2 regions of the Exiguobacterium sp. SH1S21 genome follow, and region 2 is predicted to be linked to the other one. Evidence: a T-box and tRNA genes for the amino acid it is inferred to sense, from the RefSeq annotation. Region 2 holds a T-box; the other holds one or more tRNA genes.
What was found. A T-box is a leader RNA that pairs with one kind of tRNA and senses whether it is charged. The one in region 2 lies ahead of argS (arginine--tRNA ligase), so its partner is inferred to be a tRNA-Arg.
Positions count from the first base shown of each region.

Region 1: it has a tRNA-Arg gene. The T-box ahead of argS (arginine--tRNA ligase) is inferred to sense a tRNA for this amino acid. The anticodon was not compared.

Region 1 is NZ_SJUY01000008.1:43,588-53,126, reverse strand. Features, by position in the region: gene EVJ24_RS11445 (phosphoglycerate kinase) at 1-451, opposite strand, end outside; gene gap (type I glyceraldehyde-3-phosphate dehydrogenase) at 551-1,558, opposite strand; gene EVJ24_RS11435 (sugar-binding transcriptional regulator) at 1,619-2,644, opposite strand; gene EVJ24_RS11430 (glutaredoxin family protein) at 2,757-3,014, opposite strand; gene EVJ24_RS11425 (RNA polymerase factor sigma-54) at 3,016-4,155, opposite strand; tRNA gene EVJ24_RS11420 (tRNA-Arg) at 4,281-4,353, shown strand; gene clpP (ATP-dependent Clp endopeptidase proteolytic subunit ClpP) at 4,468-5,082, shown strand; gene EVJ24_RS11410 (MerR family transcriptional regulator) at 5,123-5,818, opposite strand; gene EVJ24_RS11405 (hypothetical protein) at 5,876-6,241, opposite strand; gene EVJ24_RS11400 (DUF2179 domain-containing protein) at 6,377-6,892, opposite strand; gene EVJ24_RS11395 (hypothetical protein) at 6,986-7,222, opposite strand; gene whiA (DNA-binding protein WhiA) at 7,309-8,262, opposite strand; gene EVJ24_RS11385 (gluconeogenesis factor YvcK family protein) at 8,288-9,283, opposite strand; gene rapZ (RNase adapter RapZ) at 9,285-9,539, opposite strand, start outside.
Region 2 is NZ_SJUY01000012.1:13,802-23,340, forward strand. Features, by position in the region: gene EVJ24_RS13710 (GGDEF domain-containing protein) at 48-1,727, opposite strand; T-box leader at 1,884-2,095, shown strand; gene argS (arginine--tRNA ligase) at 2,149-3,831, shown strand; gene EVJ24_RS13720 (cytidine deaminase) at 4,017-4,439, opposite strand; gene EVJ24_RS13725 (hypothetical protein) at 4,964-5,404, shown strand; gene EVJ24_RS13730 (metallophosphoesterase family protein) at 5,488-6,066, opposite strand; gene EVJ24_RS13735 (YajQ family cyclic di-GMP-binding protein) at 6,063-6,554, opposite strand; gene pulA (type I pullulanase) at 6,624-8,618, shown strand; gene EVJ24_RS13745 (YycC family protein) at 8,634-8,798, opposite strand; gene EVJ24_RS13750 (hypothetical protein) at 8,938-9,539, shown strand, end outside.

The DNA.
Region 1 (9,539 bases), on a different contig from region 2:
GGTGAGCCGCACCGAACGCATCGTTGACAAAGACGTCAGCGAGCGCCGCAAAGCCTTTAGCAAGTTCTGGATCATTTTTCGTTTCACCAGGGTAGAAACGGACGTTTTCGAGAACGACGACGTCGCCTTCACCAAGTTTTGAAACAGCTTCTTCTGCGACAGGGCCATACGCCTCTTCTACGAGTTGTACGTCTTTGCCGAGAAGTTCAGCGAGACGTTTTGCAACTGGTGCAAGTGAGAACTCAGGATTTTTCTCGCCTTTTGGACGGCCGAGGTGGCTCGCCAAAATCACTTTCGCGCCACCGTCGATCAAAAACTTGATCGTCGGGAGAGCTGCTTGAATCCGAGTTTCATCTTGAATGACGCCATCTTTAAGTGGAACGTTGAAGTCAACGCGGCAAAAGACGCGCTTCCCTTTTACATCGATGTCACGAATAGACTTTTTGTTCATAAACCTTCGCCTCCATATGTCGTGCGTGTCAATTTCATAAATAGAGCGGAGAACAATCTCTTGTTTCCGCTCCTATTTGGTTCTATTTAGTTCACGAACTTACTTCGCGATTTCAGCAAAGTGCTTGAGTGTGCGAACCAATTGTGCAGTGTATGACATTTCGTTGTCGTACCATGCAACTGTTTTAACAAGTTGCTTGTCGCCGACTGTCATGACTTTCGTTTGTGTCGCATCGAAGAGTGAACCGTAAGTGATTCCGACGATGTCAGAAGATACGATTTCGTCTTCAGTGTAACCGAATGACTCGTTCGCTGCTTTTTTCATTGCTGCGTTGATTTCGTCAACAGAAACTGTTTTCTCGAGAACTGTTACGAGCTCAGTCAATGAACCAGTTGCAACTGGTACACGTTGTGCTGCGCCATCAAGTTTACCTTGAAGTGCTGGGATAACAAGGCCGATCGCTTTAGCCGCACCAGTTGTGTTCGGTACGATGTTCGCTGCTGCCGCACGTGCACGACGGAAGTCACCTTTAGGGTGTGGAGCGTCGAGCGTGTTTTGGTCGCCAGTGTAAGCGTGGATTGTTGTCATGAGACCTTCGATGATTCCGAACTGATCTTGGAGAACTTTCGCCATTGGCGCCAAGCAGTTTGTTGTACAAGAAGCACCAGAGATTACTGTCTCAGAACCGTCAAGGATTTCGTGGTTCGTGTTGTAAACGACTGTCTTCATGTCACCTGTAGCCGGAGCCGAGATCACAACTTTTTTCGCGCCAGCTTTCAAATGAAGCTCCGCTTTTTCTTTGTCTGTGAAGAATCCAGTACATTCGAGGACGATGTCAACACCGAGCTCGCCCCATGGAAGTTCTTCTGGGTTACGGTTAGCAAGTGTAACGACTTTCTCGCCGTTTACGAGGAAATGACCGTCGTGTACTTCAACTTCTCCGTCGAAACGACCTTGTGTCGTGTCATATTTGAGAAGGTGAGCAAGCATCTTCGTGTCAGTCAAGTCGTTGATTGCAACAACTTCGACTCCTTCGTTCTTGATGATCTCGCGGAATGCCAAGCGACCAATACGTCCAAATCCGTTAATACCAACTTTTACTGCCATAGTTAATTTCCTCCTTAGGGTAGAAGCTATTTATTAGAAGAGCCAACGGGGGTCAACTCTTTAATAACGATTTAATAATTCTGTGGCCGCACCTTCGTCTGTGACGAGGATGATGTTCGGCCTATGTTTCGCATATGCGGCAATCGCTTGTGCCTTCGACTTTCCTCCGGCGACGGCGATGACGGTGTCCATGTCGTCGAGCTCCTCTAATTGGATGCCGACCGTCTTGACCCGATGAACGATTTCGCCTTCTGCGTTGAAATAATATCCGAACGCTTCGGCGACGGCTTCGTGCCGTTCGATCATCCGCAAATGCTCCGGTGTGGCGTGACGACGTTTTGCCATCGTTTCGGCCTCACCAATTCCATGTACCACTATTCGAGCCGCTCTAATCATTTCCAGCACATTTTTTATGCTTGGTTCCTCCACCATCCGTTCAAACGTCTTTTGTGAAACCTCATCCGGAATGTGGAGTAAATGATAGTCGGCGTGGGCCCGGTCCGCCATCCGAGAACAGACGGTGTTCGCCTGTAACTCGAGCGTTTCGCCGAGTCCGCCGCGTGCCGGCACGAAATGCATCGGTCGTTCTTTTTTATCGGGCGACATCATTGCCGCAACCGATGCCATCGTCGTCCCGCCTGTGACCGCGATGATATTGTCGTCAGGTGCCAGTCGCGCTTTTAGTTGCGTGACGGCGGCCCGACCGATATCTCGCTGGACCCAGAACGTCTCGTCCGAATCTCCCGGTACGATGACGACTTGGCGAACGCCTAGTTTTTGCTCGAGGACTCGTGCGACTTGTGAAATCCCTAGGATTTCTCCCATGACCTCGTGCAAGTCTCTGAGAACGTTTCGGCCCGATTCTGTAAGTGAGATCCCTTGGGTCGCGACTGTGAGAAGACCTTGGTCTTTCAAAAAGTCGACTTCTCGTCTTAAGATTCGTTCCGTCAGCCCGAGGCTTGTGGCCAACGTCCGGCGGCCGATTGGCTGCATGAGCCGGACATAATGTAAGATGTCATAACGATGTCGGAGCGTGTCGAGCAGGTCAGGGACGATTTGCTTCTGAACTTGAATCAGTTGCTGGATCATGCTCATTCCCCCTCGACTTAAAGTGTGGACAAAATTTGTCCCGCTTTTATTTTTACGTCCCACCGCTACGAGTTCATCTTACCAATCACCTTACCGTCTGGCAACCCCTTCAAACGTTTTTTTTCGATGTAAGCGTATACTTAACAAATTCTTCAACTTTCTCATCATCGTATCGCCCTTGACTGATAAGGGTTCCTTCATGTACAACGACGGGAATCTCAAATAAATATTTTTCTTCAAGCAACGCGTCACCCGTGATGTCGATTTGCTCGAGCTCGAACGGATAATCTTCCTGTAGCCATTCGAGCATGACGAGCGCCTCCTCACAAAGCGAGCAGTTCTCCCGGCGATATAACGTCAGTACCATGTCACGTCTCCCCTTTCCATAACTGTCTTTCCCGCTCCCGCGAATTGCCAAAACCTAGCGCCTCGCGATAATTCGCGACCGTCCGCCGCGTCACGGTGTAGCCAATCTGGGCCAGCTCCTCGGTGAGCGCCTGGTCGCTCAAAGGCGCCGTCTCTTGTTGGATCAGCTCGGCGAGCGCCCGTTTAATCATGAACGGGGCTTGGCCGTGGTACGTGGCGCGGACGAAGAAGTGACGCCACTCCATCACGCCGCCCGCGGTCTTGGCGTACTTGCCTTGAATCGCGCGGCCGACCGTGGACTCATGCTTGCCGATCTCGATGGCGACTTCTTTTCGTGTGAGCGGATGCAGGACGAGCTGCCCATGGAGCCAGTCTGCCTGGCGTCGCTCGATGACGGCCCACACGGAGCGGAGCGTCTCTGCGCGCATCGCGAGCGTCTCTTGCCACCACTTCGCCTCCCGGTCCGAACCGACGTCTAAGGCGATCATCGGGCTGAACCACGTCGTGATGAGTTCCCCGTCTTGAACGACGACCTCGAGTTCGGGCAGAATATGCTCGGTTTCTTCATATAATATTGGTGTCCTCGGGAGTGTGGCGACGATTCGGCTGATTCGCTCGTATTCGTCGGTCGTCATCCCGAGCTTGTCCGCTATATGCTCGACCTTTGCGTCAAGCGCCTCGAATACGTCGAGCACGTGTGGATCGTCATGCTCGATTGCGTGACGGTATTGGCAGTCATGTTCTGAAATCGCACCGATCCCGGTCGGCTCTAAAAATAACAGTGCGCGCCGGGCCAGATCGACGTCCGCCATCTCGACACCGAATCGCTTCGCGAGGACGGCATCGGTCTCCGGCAGTAGCCCGCGATGGTCGAGCGCCATGACGAGTTGTTTTTGAAGCTGTTTTTGGGCCTCGGTCCCGCTTCCTTCGTCAATCTGTTCAAATAGCCGTGCTTCAAAACCGCCCGCCGCGTCCGCAATCCATTCGACCGTACCGCCCGTTGTGATGTGCGCGTTTCGTTTAGCCAACCGGGAGAGCTGCCACTCGAGCGCGACCCGGTCCGCCTCAAGAACCGGCAGACGCCGGACCATGTCTTGTGTCAGCTGAAGCTTCTGCAGTTGTTGCTGTTCTTGCCGTTGCATCGGTCACACCCCTCTCACTTCTAATTGTAACGAATGGTCGCCGAACGCGCTTGCAAAAAAAAGACATAACAACAGGATTGCTTTTTCAAAAAAACAATTGTATAATAAATCGTGTCAGAGAACATGCACCCGTAGCTCAGGGGATAGAGCACTGGTTTCCGGTGCCAGGTGTCGGGAGTTCAAATCTCTCCGGGTGTATCAAATCAAGAGGTCAGGCAGATGCCTGGCCTCTTTTGTCGTTTATAATTGGTCGAACGGTGGAATATGTGAGAAACAAAGACTATCGTTTGACCAACATTGACTATAACGGTTATGATAGGTTTACACGATACATACAAGGAGGCAAATTCAATGTTAATTCCAACAGTTATCGAACAAACAGGTCGCGGGGAACGCGCGTATGACATTTACTCACGCTTGCTTAAAGACCGGATCATTCTTCTCGGAAGCGCGATCGACGACAACGTCGCCAACTCGATCGTCGCCCAGCTTCTTTTCCTTGCAGCTGAGGACCCAGATAAGGACATCTCACTCTACATCAACAGCCCGGGTGGCTCGATCACTTCCGGAATGGCGATCTACGACACGATGAACTTCATCAAGCCGAACGTATCGACAATCTGTATCGGAATGGCCGCATCGATGGGTGCCTTCTTGCTCCAAGCCGGTGAAAAAGGTAAACGCTTCGCGCTTCCAAACGCGGAGATCATGATCCACCAACCGCTCGGCGGAACACAAGGTCAAGCGTCGGACATTAAAATCCACGCTGAACGAATCATCAAGATGCGTGAGAAGTTGAACCAAATCATGTCCGACAACACAGGACAGCCGCTTGAAGTCATCGAGCGCGACACAGAGCGCGACTACTTCATGTCAGCTGAAGAGGCGAGCAACTACGGTCTCATCGATAAAGTCATGACACGTTAAACCAAAAGCACCTTTCCCAGCTTCGGGAAAGGTGCTTTTTTTATTGGATCGGTAACCAAATCTCAATCAAATCATCGGCCCCTTCTTGCCCATGGATATAGCGCTCAAAATCGACTGCATCACGCAACGTCACATCCGGCAAAGCCAAAAGTTGATCGTACGTCGATGGAATGGCCGGGATCCCCCCTTCGACCGTTGCGACCAGGTAACGTCCTGCCGACAATTCGACTTGTCGGGCACCCTTCCCATGTACGGGTTCGGTCATGCCTGCCAGATAAGCTTCTTCTTTCGGCAAACAGACACCGTACGACTCGTTTGTCGTCAGCTCTGGATTTAGTTTTTCCCATACGACCGAGATTGCTGTGAGTTCGGATACGTACCCGTTCACAACTTTAGGTTGCTCCCATGTCTCATAGCGAACATTCATTTGATTCCCTCCTGTTTGCATCCATTCGATTTGTTGCTCGATTTGTCGCAACGCCTCGATTTCACGTTGGACTTCATCAAGCCTGCCTTCAAGTAACTCGCTCACACTTCCTGCGGTCTGAATCTGTTCGAGCGAAATGCCTATTTGCCGCAATAACTTGATTTCGTTCAAGCGTCTTATTTCTTCTATTCCGTATAACCGATACTGATTGTCTAAACGAGTCGGCTGGACGAGCCCTTTCGCTTCATACCACTTTATCGCTTTAATTGACAACCCCGTTAGATGGACAACTTTTCCGATTTGAATCATTGGCGTTCCCCCTTCTCGTTTATGTTAAAGCCGTCCGTAACGGACAGGTCAACTCTTTTATTCCTCCACCTCGACGCCGAACACGTAACGGCTGTCGCCTTGTGCCCAGTCCCCGCCCGTCTCGAACAAATAGACGCCGGGTTCATCGGGAACGACTTGCTCGGACGGGACGAGTTCCCCGTCGACAATCTGATTGAATGAAAAGTTCGACGGCTCGGCGTGGAACGTCACGTCGATCGCATCACCCGGTTTGACCGGGACGAGCTGCAGGTCGTCCGCTCCCGGTAACCCGTGGTCTTCACATACCCCTTGTCCCTGATCGGACCAACAAAACGTCGACTGTCTCACTTCGGCGGTCACTGAACCGACCCGGACCGTCGGCAGTGGCGGGCGTAGCGACGATTCTGTTTTCCAAAAAGACATCGCGAGCAATCCTCCCCCGACTACCAGTAACCCGATCACCAACACCCATCGCCCTTTTCGCTTCAACGCACTCATCTCCTTTCCCTGTCTATTCCCCACTCCACAAAAAAAGACCCACTTTCGTGAGCCTTCCGTTCATTTCGGGCGTCGTAGCCCTTTCAACATATATCCACCTTTGAAGTCGACCGGGTCGAACGCGACGAGGAACGCCTTCGGCTCATACTCTTCGACCATTTGGCGCAAATCCTTCATCCGCGTCCGTGCCGCCAAGACGTCAAGGCGATACCGGACCCCGTCCCGGCCTTGTCCTTGGTAATGTGTCACACCGTAACCGCTGTCGCGCATCTTTTGGATGAGCTCGGCCGGAAACTCTTGCGTGTGGACTTGGATCATGTTGTAGCCGATCGCAAGTTTCCGCTCGACGAAGCCTCCGAGAAGAATACCGAGACCGAACCCGACCGCATACACAATCATCCCGAGCGTCGTCAAATCTTGGAAGACGATGCCGAGCGCGAAGATATAGATGAGCGTCTCGAGCGTCCCAAACAATCCCGCAATCACCGTTTTCCCTTTGACGAGCATGATCGTCCGTAGCGTCAGCACCGGAACGTAAAGTAGTTGTAACAATAGGATGAGCATAATTTGCCCCATACGTTCGACCTCCATTTCGATTCAGTAACTCCACTATTCCAAATTTTTGTCACAGATGCAACCAAAAAAGGCTGACCGCGGTCAGCCCTTTTCTCATTTGCTTAAATTATCAACGCTCGTGAGCAGTTCATAGTCTTTACGGATAACTTGGTAAATCGCGTTCGTATCGCCCGACAACATCTCTTCAGCACGTAACTGGTTGAGGAAGAGGCTTGTCGCGAATGTCACGAGCGCACTTTTCGGAATCCCGATTTCTTTGGCCCGGTCCGTGATGACCCGGTCTAGCTCAGCGTCAATCGTGAGCGAGAGTCTTTTCTTTGCATTCGACATAATGTTGAAGCTCCTTTAGTTTACATTTCAAATTCCTATACACAATTGCTAATTATATAGGAAGAATGCTTTTGGCGCAACCGGTGTCAGGATGACCCGATTTCTTCGCCGCTGCGAACTTTCTCTGCAATCTGGTCGATTTTGCGAAGCCGGTGGTTGATGCCCGACTTCGAGATCGGTCCCGTCTCGAGCATCTCCCCGAGTTCTTGGAGCGACACGTCTTGATGGGTGACCCGAAGCTCGGCGATCTCACGGAGCTTGACCGGTAAAACTTCAAGCCCGACCGTCCGTTCGAGATACTTGATATTCTCGACTTGCCGGAGCGCCGCCCCGACCGTCTTGTTCAAGTTCGCCGTCTCACAGTTGACGAGCCGATTGACCGAGTTGCGCATGTCTTTGATGATGCGGGCGTCCTCAAAATCGAGCATACCGCGCGTCGCCCCGATCAGTTTAAGGAAGTCGGAGATCTTCTCGCTCTCTTTGATGTAGAGGATATGTCCTTTTTTCCGCTCGAGCGTCTTTGCGTTCAAGCCGAAGCGGTTGGCGAGGTCACGGAGCGCCTGGTTATGGTTCTCATACAGACTGTACACCTCTAGATGATACGACGACGTCTTCGGATGGTTGATCGATCCCCCGGCGAGGAACGCACCACGCAAGTAAGCGCGGGCCAGGTTCTGGTTGCGCGTCATATCCGAGTTGAGTGTCCGGATCATCTCATAGTTCTCCCCGAGGATCTCTAAGTCACGGAGCATCGTCTCGGCACGTTGCGAGACACGGACGATGTAGACGTTGTTCTTCTTCAACCGCATTTTCTTCCGGACGAACAGATCCAAGTGATGGTCGTACAGACGTTTCATGAGGGAGTAGATGCGGCGCGCGATCGCGGCGTTCTCGGTCGAGACGTCAAGCGTCATCCCCCGTCCTAAAGCGAGCGAGATGACACCGTTCATGCGGACGAGCGCGGACAATTCCGCTTTCGCCTCGGCATCGGTGACGTCGAGTTGCGTCAGTTCTTTTTTCACCTCTGAGGCAAAGCTCATCTCGGTCCCCTCCTTTCCATTCCTGCTATTTCAGTTCAAGCTCCTGGTACGAGCGTGGTTTCTTGATCCGCAGCACGCGTTGCATGACGAGCCCGGCAATCGCGTCCGAATCGTGACGGATATAGTCCCGGTTATAGTCGACGATGTCCCCGGCGAGCACGTTCGTGCCATAGTTGCGGAGCTTCTTCCGATCGAACCGGACTTCTTCCGATCCGTCTTCGAGGTAGCGCTCTAAATAAATATCTTCAATCGGTTCGTTGTTGACGACGATCGTATCGACCGTCGACTTCCCGAGGTACGCCTCGACCGACTTCAAATGCCGCATCGCGTCGTAGCCTTGCGTCTCACCTGGTTGCGTCATGACGTTACAAATATAGACGATCGGGACGCCGGCACGGACGATGGCGTCGCGCACTTCCGGGATCAACAAGTTCGGAATGATGCTCGTATACAGGCTTCCCGGACCTAGGACAATCACATCCGCCTGTTCAATCGCTTCGACGACACCCGGTGCTGCTTTGATGCCTTCTTCAAGCAAGAACATGCGCTTGATCGCTTTTCCGACGAGCGGGATCTTTGATTCGCCTTTGACGATCGTCCCGTCCTCAAATTCAGCGGCGAGCGTCATGAGCGTCTCCGTGACCGGCAAGACCTTCCCTTGGGCGTTCAAAAGTTGCGACAGTACGTCGATCGCCTTGACGAACGATCCTTCACAAATATGTGTCGCCGCCGTCAACATCAAGTTGCCGAGCGAATGCCCCTCGAGCCCGTAACCGCTGTCGAACCGATACTGTAAGATGCGGTCCATGAGCGGCTCGACTTCAGATAACGCCAAGATGACGTTACGGATATCTCCGGGCGGTAGCATATGGAACTCGTCGCGGAGCCGTCCCGAGCTGCCGCCGTCATCCCCGACCGTGACAATCGCCGTGATTGCAAGCGGATAATGCTTGAGACCACGGACGAGCGTCGATAGACCCGTCCCGCCACCGATTGCGACAACTTTTCTCTCGCGTCTCATCTTACTTCTCCTTCGTCGCGTGGACGAGGTCGCGATGGACGGTCTTGACGTTGTAGCGCTCGGCGAAATGGGCCGATACTTTTTCAGCGAACGTGATCGAACGGTGCTTCCCGCCCGTACAACCGAAAGCGACGACAACTTGCGTTTTCCCTTCCCGCTTATATTGCGGCAACAGGAACTCGAGCATATCGATCACTTTTTTATAAAACGCTCGCGCCTCAGGATGCGACATGACGTAATTTTGAACTTCTTCCGT
Region 2 (9,539 bases):
CGGGTTGTCAACAGAAATCCCCCTGCGCCAGTGGACGCGGGGGGAAGTCATGTCGTCAAAAAGTTGTAATGGGCGACGCGGTTACGACCGGCGTACTTGCCGCCGACGTAAAGAGCCCGGTCAGCGTTACGGATCGTATCGTCAAGCCGTTTGTCGCCGAACGCTTGAATCGTATCGACACCGATCGAGGCGGTCACGGGAATATCGACCCCATCGACACGGAACGGCTTATCTTCAATCTTCTGCCGAATCCGTTCGGCGATATCGACGGCTTGGTCGACGTCGCAATGATTGAGCAGCAAGATGAACTCCTCGCCCCCGTAACGGGCCGCAAAGTCATCGGTCCGGAGCACTTGCCGGATTCGCCGCCCGAACTCTTGGAGCACGTTGTCTCCGACTTGGTGACCGTGCGTGTCATTGATTTTTTTAAAGAAGTCGATGTCGAGCATCGCGACCGAGATCGGGTACATCGAGCCGTCCGAGATTTGTTGAATCCCATACTCGTAGAACGCGCGCGCGTTGGCGAGCAGCGTCAAGCTATCGGTGCGGCTTTCCGTGTATAGGCGGTCGCGTTCGTGGCATCGGCTGATCGTTCGGTTGAACGATTTCAACAGTTTTACCATCTCGTTTTGAATGATGGGCGGATAGCCATAGACGTGTTCACCGATCATGACGATACGTGTCCGAATCCCGTCAATCTCTTCTGACTGGACCGAGATGAAGCTGTGGTAATCGTCATGAAACGCATCTGACAACGCTGCGTCCCATTCGAAGCGCATCTCATAATCGACAGACTTGGCGTGTGGATGGCGCGCATCCATCAAGTCGAAGACGAGCGGACGGTCGATCGGCTGTCGCGTCAACAAATCGAAATAGAGCGTTCGGTCGAACAGGACGAACTCGACAAACCCTTTATCATATTGGTTGAGGCGTTCACATTGACTCAAGAACACTTCAATCGCCTGGGCCTCGCTTTGAGATAGGGAGACGGCCTCTTTCGCTTCATCGTACTGTTCGATCAATGACTTGAACGCGTCTTGGCGCCCTTTTTGAATCATCAACCGCTTAATAAAGAACGTGAGGGCGGCCGCAATGCTGCTGACGACGAGCAAGTTTGTCTCACGGAAAAACGACGCGGCAAAGATGAAGACGAAACTGACGATATATGTGTAAAAAGCGATGTTCAGAAAATCTCGGACCGGAATATCAACGCGGAACCACCAGCCGACTTGATATTTTTGGACAATCGTGTTCAAGATGATGGCGCTGATCAGACCAAGGAGCGGGACAAACGAATCCTGCGAATAGAAGCCAAGACCGGTCTCACCGCCGAGTGCCAAGTAAACACTTGCCGGGATGGCGATTTCTAAAAATGACGTGATCGCGTTCCAAGGATAAGTGAACCGGAAGCGGCGGAGCGCGACGCGCGGTTTTAAGTTGGCGAACTGAAAGACGAGGAGTCCAATTTGGTTGACGAGGAGCGCCGTCTCAAAATCAAAGAATAAAAAGATGATGAGGACGATGCTTTCTGAAAACGTGAAATAGACGCCTTTCCGTTCAATCGAGTCCATTTGGAAAATGATGACGAGCAGCGCGATCAAGATGAACGGAAGCGGCTCGATCGCCGGAACATCAAGGACACCGGTTGTAAACAAAGTGATGGTCAGTAAAACGATCAAACTCCAAATGCTCCAACCGAGGACGGACATCTTGCGAAAATGATTCATAGTTCCCTCCTGTGTGGGAAAAGTCTTCTCATATGTATGGTAGGAGATTCGGCACGGTTGCGCCCGAGTCCTGCCTATTCATCATAATGGCTGAATTCTAGCATTGAGTCTACATCAAATATCCTCTATAATGAAGTTGCTTTTCAACCACATAGACGAAAGTCGATGAAAAAGAGAGTAACGATCGTTTAGTCAACAAAGCGACCTAGGGATTGGTGAGAGCCTAGGCTGACAAACATCGCGAAACGCACTTTTGAGATGCTATCCGAAGCGAGTAGGCGTAGCCGGGGGCCCCCCGTTATCACCGTTAAAGTGGTCTGTGTAAAACAGGCAAGAAGAGTGGTACCGCGGGCCAACCCGTCTCTTTGCATCTGTGCAAAGGGCGTTTTTTTTATGACTAGATTTGAAGGAGGAAATTTACATGAGTTATGAACGCAAGTATGCGGAGGCTCTGTCACGTGTCATCGGTGACGAACTCACGCTCGACCAGATTGAGGCATTGATTGAAAAACCAAAACATGAGGCGCACGGGGATCTCGCGTTCCCATGCTTCCAACTCGCCAAGGCGTACCGGAAAGCGCCGGTCATGATTGCGACTGACATCGCCGGTGAATTGAACGACGAACTGTTCACAAAAGTTGAAGCGGCCGGTCCATACGTGAACGTCTTCTTGAGCCGTGGCGTCGTCTCGCAGGAAATCATTAACGTGGTTCTCGACGAGCAAGCGGATTACGCAACGCATGCAACACGCAACGAGACGATTGTCACGGACTTCTCATCACCGAACATCGCCAAACCGTTCTCGATGGGGCACTTGCGCTCGACGGTCATCGGTAACGCCATCAACCAGATCGCCCGCAAAAACGGCTATAACGTCGTCGGTGTCAACCACCTCGGCGACTGGGGTACACAATTCGGGAAACTCATGGTCGCTTATAAGAAGTGGGGCGATGAGGAAGCGGTCCGGGCAAATCCGATCGCTGAGCTCTTAAAGCTATACGTTCACTTCCATGAAGAAGCGAAAACCCAACCTGAGCTTGAAGACGAGGGCCGTGCTTGGTTCAAAAAGCTCGAGGACGGTAACGTTGAAGCGACCGAACTGTGGACATGGTTCCGTGACGAGTCGCTCAAAGAGTTCCAAAAAGTATACGATCTCCTCGGTGTCGAGTTCGACAGCTTCCACGGTGAAGCGTTCTACAACGACAAGATGGACCGGATCGTCGCCATGCTCGAAGAGAAGAACCTGCTCGTCGAGAGTGAAGGGGCGATGGTCGTCTCGCTTGAAGACGAGAACTTGCCACCTTGCCTGATCAAAAAGAAAGACGGCGCGACGCTTTACGCGACACGTGACTTGGCTGCGGCCGTCTATCGTCATGAGACGTACAACTTCGTCCAAGCGAACTACGTCGTCGGTGGCGAGCAGGCGCTCCACTTCAAACAGTTGTTCTCGGTACTACGCAAGCTCGGTTACGACTTCGTCGACGGCATGCACCACGTACCGTTCGGCTTGATCTTGCAAGAAGGGAAGAAGATGTCGACACGTAAAGGCCGCATCGTCCTGCTTGAAGAAGTATTGAAAGAAGCGATCGAGAAAGCGCAAGCTAACATCGAACAGAAGAACCCTGAGCTTCCAAACGCAGAGAACGTGGCTCGTATGGTCGGCGTCGGCGCCGTCATCTTCCACGATTTGAAGAATGAGCGCATCAACAACATCGAGTTCGACCTCGACAGCATGCTCAAGTTCGAAGGGGAGACGGGACCTTACGTGCAGTACACGAACGCACGGGCGAACTCGCTCCTCCGTAAAGGCAACTACGACGGTTCGACGTTCGCAGGTGCGGACGATGACCACACGTGGGGCGTCGTGACGATGCTCAACGCGTTCCCACACGTCATCACGCGTGCCCATGAGCGCCGTGAGCCGTCGATCATCAGCCGTTACGTCCTCGACTTGGCGCAATCGTTCAACAAGTATTACGGCCACGTCCGTGTGCTTGAAGAAGATGCGGGCAAACAATCGCGTCTCGCGCTCGTCAAAGCCGTGACGATCGTCTTGACGGAAGGACTCCGTTTGATCGGTGTCCAAGCTCCAGAAGAAATGTAAATAAAAATATTCCGAACGCTGAAGTGACCTCTGAAAGTTAGACACGGTTATTTCATTTAGGCTGCGTGAACGAACTGGGTCCGGTACTACACCGGGCTCAGTTTTAATTTTGCCTTGATTCATCTTGCATTATTGTAATCATCTATATAAACGTGAAAAGGGATGAATTCATCCCTTTTTCATAATCATTTTTCGATTTCCATTCCAATCTCAGGGTATGCTTTTGTCCAATGGAAAGGCTGGATTTCTTCTAATTTTTTGTAGATTAATTCGTTCTTGTCTGAAGTTATTGCCGCCTTTACTTGTGAACCCCAGTAATAAAGTCTTTCTTGGCAGACGCCGCATGGTGTGAGCACTTTGAAGTTAGCGTTTTCATCATCACGAACGACGCATATCGAATGAGTCACTTTAGAGTTTAGCTTATGAGCTTCTAGGATTGCCCCAGTCTCCATACATAATTCGGTTGAAGCGTTAATCACTTCTGGCGATACGCTTATTAGCACATCATCTTGATCCGTATACATAGCTGCAGCACCGCCCCAACCGACAGGGTATCGTTGTTTAATAAATGCTACAGTAGCGTCGTAAAGTTCCTTCTCAATGTTCAAATCAATTTCCTCCTGTAGAAAAATACCATTTTATCCTTCGTGTGAAATGTTATCATATTATTTTTGAGATGGGATTTTCTTCAAGCATCTTGATCTTGTTTTTAATAGTATGGAAGAGATAAAGGTTCAAAGAGTATAAGGTGAAATTGCTATCACTTTCTATGATAGACCAGATAAAGCCTAGCGTTTTCATGATGTCATCAAAAGTGGCATATATTGTGCCATTCTAAGTTGGCGCACGACATCGTTAATAAACGACTTCTTCTAAAGGTAATCCTTTCCAAATGTCGAAAGTTAGTGTATCGGTTTACTTTGATTCAGTTCTTAACGTGATTTATTCACTGATAAGTTAACTCGATTGAGGAGAGGAATAGAAGAATGCTTGAGAAGATATTAAGACGTAGTTGGAACGCATTTTCGGGTCTATTCGTATTGCGATGTTCGGTTCGGTTGACGATTGGCCGAGTGCTTTTCCCCGAAACGAAATACTTCGTTCGTAAGTGCACGTACAAGGAGAGAACCATATGAAAAAAACACTTCAAAAAAAGAGTAAGGAGGCGACATACACAGGTTTATTGATATTTATTGTACTTGTAGTTGCAATCGTTCCGACCCTGATCAATGAGTATAGTGAAATGAAAATTCAACATACAAAACAAGTGTCAACTGAATCTATGACGATGACCAAAGATGAAATATACAAATTGGAACGTCAACAGAGAGAACTAGCAAATCAATATGAAGAAAATCATGAGTGGTTGTACGATGAAATAAAAGACGTAGCACCACTTATAGAGTTTGGCTACGATTTTATGTACGATCACCCTGAGTATGACAAATTAAAAATAACATATCCTAAAACGACATATGAAATTGATGGAAAGAATGTAACTTTTATTTCTAATGAAGGTAAGATTATCCGAGCACATACTCAAGAGGGTTGGGAAAATGTACAAGTAAAATAAATCATCCTTAAAATGAACTGCACCTTCGATTGTTAGATGTGTCTAACAATCGAAGGTGCAGTTCGCATGCGTTCGGAGTGTTTTTATGCCTTCATCCGCGTGACTGTTCGCGTCTTCGTATCATACAGACACCATTCCCGGTCGAAGATGACGGCGCCGACGTTGATGACGTAGCGCTTCTTCTTCAACTTGAACGGTGTCCCGATTTCCCATGGGATCGAGCGTCCTTTCCGGTAAATACCGGGAATATGACTATGCCCGATGAAGACGAGCGGATACTTGCCTTTCTCGACGATCGGCTCCCAGTCGGCGCTCCAATCGATTTGGTGACCATGTAAGAACAGCGCCTCATCGAGCGTCGTCTGTTCAGGCAATAATGAGATGCGGGTCTTGACAGGGTGCGACACGATGAGCACTTCGTCAATCCGTTCTTCTTGATTGCCGCGCAGGCTCGGGAACGTCAAGAGCGCCTCATACTGCTCGTCAAACGTCATGACGTCGGAGACGTCATGAAACCGTTCGTTGCGCCGTTTTTTGCCGATATGGCACTCGTACAAGTCGCCGAGGCAGAGGATGTGCTCGGTCTCGCGCCTGACCGCCTTGAGAACGGCTTTCAAATCATCAAACGAACCGTGCGGGTCACTGATGATGGCGAGTTTCATCGGTAGTTCGTGAACTGGGCATCGACCGATAACTCGAGCTCACGGACGAGTTGCATGACCGCTTGTAGGTCATCCCGTGACTTGGCCGTCACACGAATTTGGTCGTCTTGAATTTGTGATTTCACTTTCAACTTCGACTCTTTGATGGCGTTGTTGATTTTCTTGGCATCGTCTTTATCGATTCCGCTCTTCAACTTGACACGTTGACGGACGGTACCGCCGAGTGCGCGTTCGATTTTTTGGTGGTCGAGGTTTTTCGTCGGCACGCCGCGCTTGATCAACTTCGAGATCATGACGTCTTTTAACTGTTCGAGTTTGTAATCGTCATCTGAGATGAGGACGAGGTCACCGTTATCGAGTGACATCTCACTCTTCGACCCTTTAAAGTCGTAACGGTTCAAAATTTCTTTTTCGGCGATTTGGATCGCGTTTTTCACTTCTTCTAGATTCATTTCTGACACGATATCAAAAGAATTGTCTTTTGCCATGTTTCATCCATCCTTTGTATGGGTTTTGTTATAATGATAGCAGATTTGAAGCAGTGAAGGAGTGAAACGATGGAACATACAATCGATAGACAGACAAATGTAGACTTGGATCACGTTGCGTATCATGGAAAAGACCTTGGGGTGACGTTTAAAAGTGAACTCATCCGTCTGCGGGTGTGGTCGCCGGTAGCCGAGCAAATGACAGTGAAGCTTTATCGTACGGCGCGGGCGCGTAAATTTGACCGCATCGAGCTCGAACGGGCTGAAAAAGGGACATGGATGGTCGAGCTTGACCGGGCGCAATTCGAAGGTCAGTTTTATGTGTTCGAGGCAATCGTTGATGGTAAGCGCATCGAATCCCTCGATCCGTATGCGAAAGTCGTCGGCGTCAACGGGAAGCGGGGCTGCCTGCTCGACCCGTCTTCAATCAACCCGGACCATTGGGTCAAAGAACGTCCGCTCTTCCACTCTTCGCAAGAAGCGGTCATTTATGAAGCACATGTGAGAGATTTGACGAGCCATCCGGACAGCGGTGTCATGCACCGAGGTAAATTCCTCGGGATGACCGAGGCCGGCACGAAGACGAAAAACGGATACCCGACAGCGCTCGACTACATCACAGCGCTCGGCGTGACCCACCTTCAACTCATGCCGTTCTTTGACTACGGTTCGGTCAACGAGTCGCGGGAAAGCGAGTCGAACTATAACTGGGGCTATGACCCGGTCCATTATTTCGCGGTCGAAGGTTCGTACGCCTCGACAGCGGATGACCCGGCCGCCCGGATCCTCGAGTTGAAGGCGATGATCCAAGCGCTCCATGACCGCGGCATCCGCGTCATCATGGACGTCGTGTTCAACCATACGTATGACGCCTTGACGACACCGCTCGGCCAGTTTGTGCCGGACTACTATTATCGATTGAACGAGGACGGGACGCTTGCCGACGGCTCGGCGTGCGGCAACGATACAGCGTCGGAGCGGTTGATGATGCGCAAACTGATCGTCGAATGTGTCTCGTATTGGGCCAAAGAGTTCATGATCGACGGCTTCCGCTTTGATTTGATGGGGCTGCATGACGTCAAGACGATGAACCAGGTCCGCAAAGCACTCGATCGGATTGATCCATCGATCCTCATCACCGGAGAAGGCTGGGATCTCGATACACCACTGGCAGTTCGTAAGAAGGCAAACCAACACAACGCCCGTAAAATGCCACGTATCGCTCAGTTCAACGATGCGATCCGGGACGGAATCCGTGGTGACGTATTCATCGAAGACTTGCCGGGCTGGATCAGCGGCAACGCCGAGCTGACGGCTGACGTGAAGCGCGGGATCGCCGGTGCGGTCACGAGTCAAAGTTTCGCCGATGAGCCGAACCAAGTCGTCAACTACGTCGAATGCCATGACAACTTGACGCTTTGGGACAAACTTGCCGCCGCTAGTCCTGACGACGATGAGACGACGCGCCGCCGCCGTCATCGTCTTGCGACGACGATCGTCCTGCTCAGCCAAGGCATTCCGTTCCTTCATAGCGGGCAAGAGTTTTTCCGCACGAAAGACGGGGATGAGAACAGTTTCAAATCGGGCGAGGTCATCAACCGATTGGACTGGACCCGGGCCGAGCAAGAGACGCCGAGCGTCGAATATGTGAAAGGCTTGATCAACTTACGCAAACAGTATCCGTTGTTCCGTCTCGAGAACACCGAACAGATTCGAAAGCACTTACGTTTCTTTGACGAAGAAGAAGGGATAATCGCCTACGAACTTCATCGTCACGTCGAAGGTTATGTCGAGCGTCATCTCGTCTACCATAACGGACTCGAAGTACCGGTCGACGTGAAGCTGCCAGCAGGCAAGTTCGAAGTTCATGTCGAGGACCATACCGTCAACTTGACGGCGCCACGCCTCGTCGAAGACCGGCACCTCACCGTCGCGCCGCTGTCGACGCTCGTCGTGACAGAACGCCGTCCGGATTACAGCAAGTACGCCGTCGCCGGTGGAGCTGCGCTTGCCATCCTTGGACTTTGGTACGTCGCGAAAAAGCGGAAGAATAAACAAGGGTAACAAAAAAAGGAGACGTCATTCCGTCTCCTTTTCTTCATTCGGTTCGGTCTTGGATGCTTCAAGCTCCATCATCTTCCGAACGAGGATATGTTTTGGCATATGCATGAGTTCTTCAAGCGGTACGTTCAACTTTTTGGCAAGCTCGACCGCCGTCTCGGGAGACAGTTGTAGTGGGCGCATGTGGTTTCTCCTTTCTAAATTCAGGTTTGCTACAGCCAGTATACAGCAAAAACGGACCGAGCGAGAATGTGTCGTGTGAACACATTCAAAATCGATAAACCGTTCGGTCGTTGCTAAGCTGAAACTAGGAAGTGATCAAATGTACAAACAAGTAGCAGACTATCAGTTTCATCAGACGGTTGAATGGTTAGAGCGCGTCGGTGGAGGATGGATGTTGTATTTGGCGCAAACTGGATTTGTCTTTTTCGACGAAACGTTCCAAATCAGATGGGAACTCGAGTGGAAATGGGCACCGTGCGCACTATATATTGAACCACATGGAAAAAAAGCCGTCGCGCTGTTCCGAGACATGCAAACGTATGGAGTCATTGATTTAAAGCAAGGCATGATGGAGTGTCACCCAATCCCAAAAACGTTTCATGACGATTGGTTCAGCAATTTATGTCATTGGCGAGGAGACGATTTATTTCTCTACTCGGCGGAATCTGACATCGTGGCGTTAAACATGACCGACCACACGTTCCGCTATAGCCGCTATGAGGAGACGCCGGAGTTTGGCGCCATCATCGAGTTAGCCTATCATCCGATTTATGATTTTGAGCGGTTCACGGCCCCAGGCCTCGTCACGCTTTACGATGAATTGAATCAGCAATTCATGGTCGAGCAGGTCGAAGCGGGTGAACGATGGACGATTCCTTACGGCGGCGACCGTGATACGGTCATCGTCGACCAGATCGGTGC